DNA from 2 places in the Exiguobacterium sp. R-17 genome. Region 1 is predicted to be linked to the other one. Evidence: riboswitches for the same ligand, from Rfam matches in the RefSeq annotation. Region 1 holds a riboswitch; the other holds the start of a gene.
What was found. Region 1 has a riboswitch for FMN ahead of ACN9MT_RS12165 (ECF transporter S component). Riboswitches for the same ligand answer to the same signal wherever they lie in the genome.
Positions count from the first base shown of each region.

Region 2: another riboswitch for FMN. It lies ahead of ribD (bifunctional diaminohydroxyphosphoribosylaminopyrimidine deaminase/5-amino-6-(5-phosphoribosylamino)uracil reductase RibD); the one in region 1 lies ahead of ACN9MT_RS12165 (ECF transporter S component).

Region 1 is NZ_CP184372.1:2,301,476-2,304,882, reverse strand. It holds gene ACN9MT_RS12175 (NAD(P)/FAD-dependent oxidoreductase) at 1-158, opposite strand, end outside; gene ACN9MT_RS12170 (YuzB family protein) at 251-484, shown strand; gene ACN9MT_RS12165 (ECF transporter S component) at 561-1,127, opposite strand; FMN riboswitch at 1,282-1,424, opposite strand; gene ACN9MT_RS12160 (HesB/IscA family protein) at 1,536-1,886, shown strand; gene ACN9MT_RS12155 (NAD-dependent epimerase/dehydratase family protein) at 2,005-2,871, shown strand; gene ACN9MT_RS12150 (GNAT family N-acetyltransferase) at 2,868-3,371, shown strand; gene ACN9MT_RS12145 (GNAT family N-acetyltransferase) at 3,368-3,407, shown strand, end outside.
Region 2 is NZ_CP184372.1:2,689,051-2,692,457, reverse strand. It holds gene ACN9MT_RS14065 (M20 family metallopeptidase) at 1-976, shown strand, start outside; FMN riboswitch at 1,160-1,304, shown strand; gene ribD (bifunctional diaminohydroxyphosphoribosylaminopyrimidine deaminase/5-amino-6-(5-phosphoribosylamino)uracil reductase RibD) at 1,463-2,503, shown strand; gene ribE (riboflavin synthase) at 2,488-3,114, shown strand; gene ribA (GTP cyclohydrolase II) at 3,114-3,407, shown strand, end outside.

The sequences.
Region 1 (3,407 bases):
CGATCTGATAATGTACCTGCTGCGAGTGCGTAGTATTCCGTTTTGAGTGCGTGGTACGGTAGACGGTCGACGAGCGTGACGGCAACTTCCTCGTCCTTGAATCGCTCACAAATCCGCATTCCACCATAACCTCCGCCGAGTACGATCAATTGCTTCATAACGTAAAATCCCCCTTAGTTCCCCTAAATCAGTCTGACCTTGTATAATACGACATGAGGCAGGTCGTTTCCTGCTTGAAGGAGGAAAAAAAGTGAATCCGATTATTGAATTTTGTATTAGTAACTTAGCGGCTGGTACACAGGTCGTCATGGAGCAACTTGAACGTGACCCGAATGTTGACGTCGTCGAATACGGTTGCCTCGGTTATTGCGGGATTTGTTCGCTTGACCATTTTTGTCTCGTAGATGGTGAGACCGTCGTAGGTGAAACGCCGGAAGAGTTGCTTGAAAAGATTTACCTGAAAATCGAAGAGAATGAGCTGTGAGCATGGACAGCCAAAAAATCCCCTCGTTCGTCTGAACGAGGGGATTCGTGTCCGTCAGCGGGCGCAGCTTTTCGGATCAGGCAGATTGTTGGCGGCGCATCATCCATGGGCGTAGTTTCAAGAACAATGGAATGAAGAGTGCCGAGATGAACAAAGCCTTGATGACGTTAAACGGTAAGATACCGGCAGTGATCGCTGTCCATTTGACAGCTGGATCCGCCATGTAATCCATACCGAGGAACCATGCATACGCTGGAAGGATCAAGATATAGTTGAGGATCGCAAGACCGAGTGCCATCGTGATCGTACCAGCGACGAGACCAGTTGCGAGACCTTGTGTTGATTTCTTTTTGTGGTAGAACCAGCTGACAGGTAGTACGAATGCGACGCCTGCAGCGAAGTTCGCGAATTCTCCGACCGGAACACCACTTCCGCGGAAGATGTAGTATAACACGTTCTTCAATGCTTCGACGATGACACCTGCGACCGGTGAGAACATGATCGCTGCGACAAGAGCAGGAACATCACTGAAGTCGATCTTCAGATAGTTTGGTAAGAACGGTAGTGGAAAATTGATAAGCATAAGAACAAATGAGATTGAACCTAACATTGACAGAGTGACCATTTTTTGTGTGCGTTTCATACGAGTATTGTCTCCTTTTGCTCGTTCCTCTCGATGAAGTATTGGCATGACTGCGACCATAAAGAAACCCCTATTGATGAGATCAACAGGGGAGAAGTCCGCATTAAATAAACCTAATCGATTATTGCAAAATCGATCAAATTCAAACTCATGCCGCCATCTTCTCCCATCCAGACTGTACTGTCGGCTCCTGAATTACACAGAATCAGCAAATAGCGCCCTATTCGCTCGCGGGCTTCAACTTAAAAAGAGTTGTTTACCGCCGGTCGGGAATTTCACCCTGCCCTGAAGATGGAACGATTATTTTATTGTACATACCATTTATACAACGAATTCAAGATAGTTTCAAGCAACTAGGTTTCGATTCGCTCAGAAGTTGCGTATACTAAAGAAAAGGAAGGTGATGACATGATCCATTTAACGGAGGCAGCAGCGCTACAAGTCCAGGACATGATGGCGCAGGCACCAGCAGATGAACGAAATCTTCGGATGCTCGTCCAAGGTGGTGGATGTAGTGGTCTGTCGTACGGAATGGGATTCGATCAACAAAAAGAAACGGATCTCGTTTTTGAACAGCACGGCGTGACCGTCATCGTGGACGAAAAGGATTATCCGGTCGTCAAAGGACTGGAAATCGATTATAAACAGTCAATGCTTGGTGGCGGATTCACGATCACGAATCCGAATGCCATCGCAACGTGTGGTTGCGGAACATCATTCCGGACAGCAACGAATGCCGGGACACCAGGTGGCTGTTAATGAATCCAATCGTGGACATCGTCCACGATTTTTTTGTTGCTCTCATACAGGAGACTTGTTGAGTGTACTCGAAATATTACAGAGAGTGAATACTACTACGAACAGGGAGGGCTTCAGGATGAGAAAAGTATTGATCTTCGGGGGAACACGCTATTTCGGACGACGCTTAGCAATTCGTTTAGCCGATTCGGGGGATGATGTGACGATCGTCACACGCGGTGAGCATACTCCACCCGTCGCGAAGGGCTTGACATTTTTCAAAGGAGACCGAACGTCAAGTAGTACGATGAAGGATTTAAGCCAACAGCACTGGGATGTCATCTATGACAACATTTGCTTCACGCCGTATCAAGCAAAGCTCGCGATCGACGCATTTGAAGGAAAAGTCGGACGCTATGTGTTGACGTCGACGATGTCTGTTTATGAAGACGGTGGTGCGAATATTTCGGAACGCGCCTACAATCCGTTTCCCGGGAAATATGATCTTGAGAAGGAACATGGGTATGGCGAAGGAAAGCGCCAAGCGGAGAGTTATTTCTTCCAACGGGCGACCTTCCCTGTCGTTGCCGTTCGTTTTCCTGTTGTCCTCGGACCAGACGATTATACGGAACGACTTGTCTTCCATATCAAACGCGCGCTTGACGGTCGTCCGATTATCGCTGAAAACAACTATGCGAAGATGGGCTACATCTCAAGTTACGAAGCCGCTGCCTTTCTTGAATGGTGTGGTCGTTCGGAATTGACAGGACCGATCAACGCTGCGAGTGACGGCGTCCTATCGATTCAAGACCTGATGGATAAAATCGACCGTATTGCGGGAACGACGAGCCAAATCGTCGCAAAAGGAGAGGATGAATCGCCACTTGCGCCAGAACGCGATTTCTATATGGATACGACAGCTGCGAAAGAAGCGGGCTATCTGTTCCAACATATCGATGACTGGCTCGATCGTTTGATTGAAGAGGAGGTGCGCAATCACCAATGATGCAGTTGATGAAACCAACTCTTGCGTGGGAAACGGAGTACCGCGCCTTTTTAGAAGACTGGCGAGAGTCAGGCGAAACGATCGTACCGGAAGCGGTCGGGGATACGTATGAACCGCTCGCTACCTATTTCGCGGAGCTTAAAGAAATGGAAACGACAGTCAGAGAAGGGCTTGTCACGCATTCGACGTACTGGATGGTCGATGGACAGCGAATCGTCGGCGCACTGAACTTCCGGCATGATTTAACGGAGAACTTGAAGTTGTACGGCGGACATATCGGATACGGGATCCGACCATCCGAGCGTCAGAAAGGATATGCGACGACCGGTCTTCGATTGGCGCTTGAAGAAGCACGTCAGCGTGGACTTGATCAAGTGCTATTGACGTGTGGTGTTGATAATCTAGCATCACGTCGTGTCATCTTAGCGAACGGCGGACAGGAAATCGAACCGACTGTTCGCAATGGACGCGAGACACGTCGCTTCATTATCCCGTTATGAGAATTCGTGAAGCACGTCTTGAAGATGCGTCGACCA
Region 2 (3,407 bases), 390 kb from region 1:
CCGACCTGGCGCGACAATTGCCTTTCTCGCTGAGTACGATGCGTTGCCGGGCATCGGACACGCATGCGGTCATAATATCATCGGAACGACGAGTGTCGCAGCGGCGATTGCGCTCAGCAAAGTGCTTGATGAAGTCGGTGGGAGTGTCGTCGTGCTTGGAACGCCAGCCGAAGAAGGTGGGCCGAACGGAAGTGCGAAAGGCAGTTTCGTCAAACACCAGTTGCTTGAAGGAATCGATGCGGCCTTGATGGTCCACCCGTCCGGACAAACGCGGATCACGGGGTCCTCGCTTGCGGTTGATCCGCTCGATTTTGCCTTTACGGGTCGTCCCGCGCACGCAGCGGCGACACCGGAAGAAGGTATCAACGCTCTCGACGCTGTCATTCAGCTCTTCAATGGGATCAACGCCTTACGTCAGCAGTTACCGGACGATGTCCGGATCCACGGGATCATCACGAATGGTGGCGATGCGCCGAACATCATTCCGGAATACGCAAAAGCACGTTTCTTCATTCGGGCGACGACACGGGAACGGCTGAATGCCGTCACGGAGAAAGTCAAAGCGGTCGCGCAAGGTGCGGCACTTGCGACCGGGGCGACGCTTGACGTCATCGCTTTCCAAAATGAAGTCGACAATCTCGTCTTCAACCGGACGTTTGATCGTCTCTTCCAAGAAGAAGCAGAGGCGCTTGGGCAAATCGTGCACCTCGACGAACGACCGGGTCTTGGATCGACGGACGCGGGTAACATCAGTCAAGTCATCCCGACAATCCATCCGTATATCAAGATTGGTCCGGACGATCTCGTCGCGCATACAGAAGCATTCAAAGAAGCCGCCCGTTCAGAAGCGGGGGATGAAGCGTTGATCGCAGGCGCTAAAATCCTCGCACGGACAGCACTTCGCGTCCTCGCTGATGAACGGACACGCGGAGCGATTGCCCAAGAATTCCACGACCGGAAGAACGGTTATTTGTAACCGGAACACAATGACTGGACGCACTGATATCAGGTGCTCCAGTCATTTTTAGTATCCAATAGATCACGAATTGGGGAGGGGTAACAGAAGTGGAACGAAATCATAAAAGAGCCAATACCGAAACATTTGCGCTTTGTTTTCTTGAAAAAGATATGCTAGGCTAAAGTTGTATAACTCAATAATCCAGTTCTTCGGGGTAGGGTGAAAATCCCAACCGGCGGTGATGCGATCGATCGATCGACGAGCCCGCGACCCGCGATGTACGCATCATGGCTGACTTGGTGAGATTCCAGGGCCGACGGTAAAGTCCGGATGGGAGAAGAACGAAACGACGCGATTCAAGCTGTTTTCTGAAAAAATGTTTTCAGAAGATGGTCTCTTTCTGCATGCGAAAAAGCAGAAGGCGAACCGTGTATTTCGTGAACCCTTCTATACAGACGCCCCTTTTTCAAGGAGCGTCTTTTTTATTTGAAAGGAGTGAACGCGATGTCACAGATGATGAGTTATGCCATGCAATTAGCACATATGTTAAACGGACAAACAAGTCCGAATCCAAGTGTCGGCTGTGTCATCGTCAAACAAGGACGCATCATCGGATTTGGTGCGCACCGGTTTGCCGGTGGTCCGCACGCGGAAGTCGAAGCCTTGCGAATGGCAGGAGAGGCCGCCCGTGGTGCTGATCTCTACGTGACGCTTGAGCCATGCAACCATCATGGTAAGACACCACCATGTACGGAAGCGATTCTACAAGCCGGGATCAAACGGGTTTTCGTCGCAACGGAAGACAAACATACGATTGTCGCTGGTTCAGGGATCAAACGGCTTCAAGACGAGGGAATCGAAGTCGAAGTCGGCTTGTTACGGCATGAAGCGGAAGTCCTCTACGAGACATTTTGGAAAACGATCGAACGGAAACGTCCGACCGTGACCGTCAAAATCGCTCAGACGATGAACGGGATCGCGGCAACGGGGGAACAGCGCTGGATCACGTCAGAAGAAGCACGCGCGAATGGTCGCGCCCTGCGGGGGTGCCATGATGCGATCCTCGTCGGAAGTGAAACGGTGCTCGTCGATGATCCAGCACTGACTTTACGCGCAGTGTCAGGCATCGAGCCGATTCGAGTAATCGTCGATCGCCGTGGTCGGGTGCCAGAGACCGCGCAAGTCTTTTGCGATGGAAAAAATCCAACGTACTGGCTGACGAGTGTTCCTCGGATAAGTCATGATCAAGTGACGGTGCTCGTCGGTGAATATGAGACGCCGGAAGCGATTCTTAAACGCTTATACGAACAAGACATCCGCAGCGTTTTAATTGAAGGTGGACCGACGATTCAAGCCGCATTCTTTGAAGCAGATCTCGTCGATCGGATTGAAGTCTACCAAGCCCCGTCGATTTTTGAAGGGACTGCCTGGAACGGACGACATGATATCGAAGAACGTTTTCAAATCGATCAGATTGAAATGGTCGGACCGGATCTCCATCTGACGTACATCCGAAAGGAGGAGACGATATGTTCACCGGATTGATTGAAGAAGTCGGGACCCTAAAACGAAAGATTCCGCGACCGAATGGATTAGCACTTGAAATTGAAGCGCACCGGGTGCTCGAAGGAACGAAGATTGGTGACAGTATCGCCGTCGACGGGATTTGTTTGACGGTCACGTCAATGAGCCCAACCGGTTTTACGGCGGATGCTGTCCATGACACGATTCGTTCGACAGCACTCGGCACGTACCGGGTCGGAAACCCGTTGCAACTCGAACGGGCGATGCCGGCAGACGGTCGGTTCGGTGGACATTTCGTCAGTGGGCACATCGACGGGACGGCACGACTAATCAGTCGGCGACCGGACGGAGAAGCGATGGTGTATACGTTTGATGTCGGATCGTGGCAAAAGTATTGCATTCCAAAAGGATCAATCGCGATCAACGGCACGAGCCTGACCTTGCAACGCGTCACGCCGGAAACGATCTCGATTTCATTGATTCCGCATTCCCGTCAAGTGACGACGTTTGATCGATTGGCAAGCGGCGCAGTCGTCAATATCGAGTGTGACATGATGGCGAAACATCTCTATCATTTCACGCAACATGAGAAACAGACGGACTGGGCAGCATTCTTAGGAGGCGACATGTGATGAACGGATTCGACTTGATTGAAGACGCGATAGAAGATTTGAAGAACGGACGACCGATCATCGTCTGTGATGACGAGGATCGTGAGAATGAGGGCGATCTCGTCATGCTCGCAGAACACGCGACGCCAGAAAACATCAACTTCATGATTACGTATGGAAAAGGACTCGTCTGTGTTCCGGTTAGTCCATATGTGGCAGAGCGATTACATCTCTCGCCGATGACGGACAATAATACGGACCCGCACGGTACGGCATTCACGCTCAGCATTGATCATGAAGAAGCGAAGACCGGC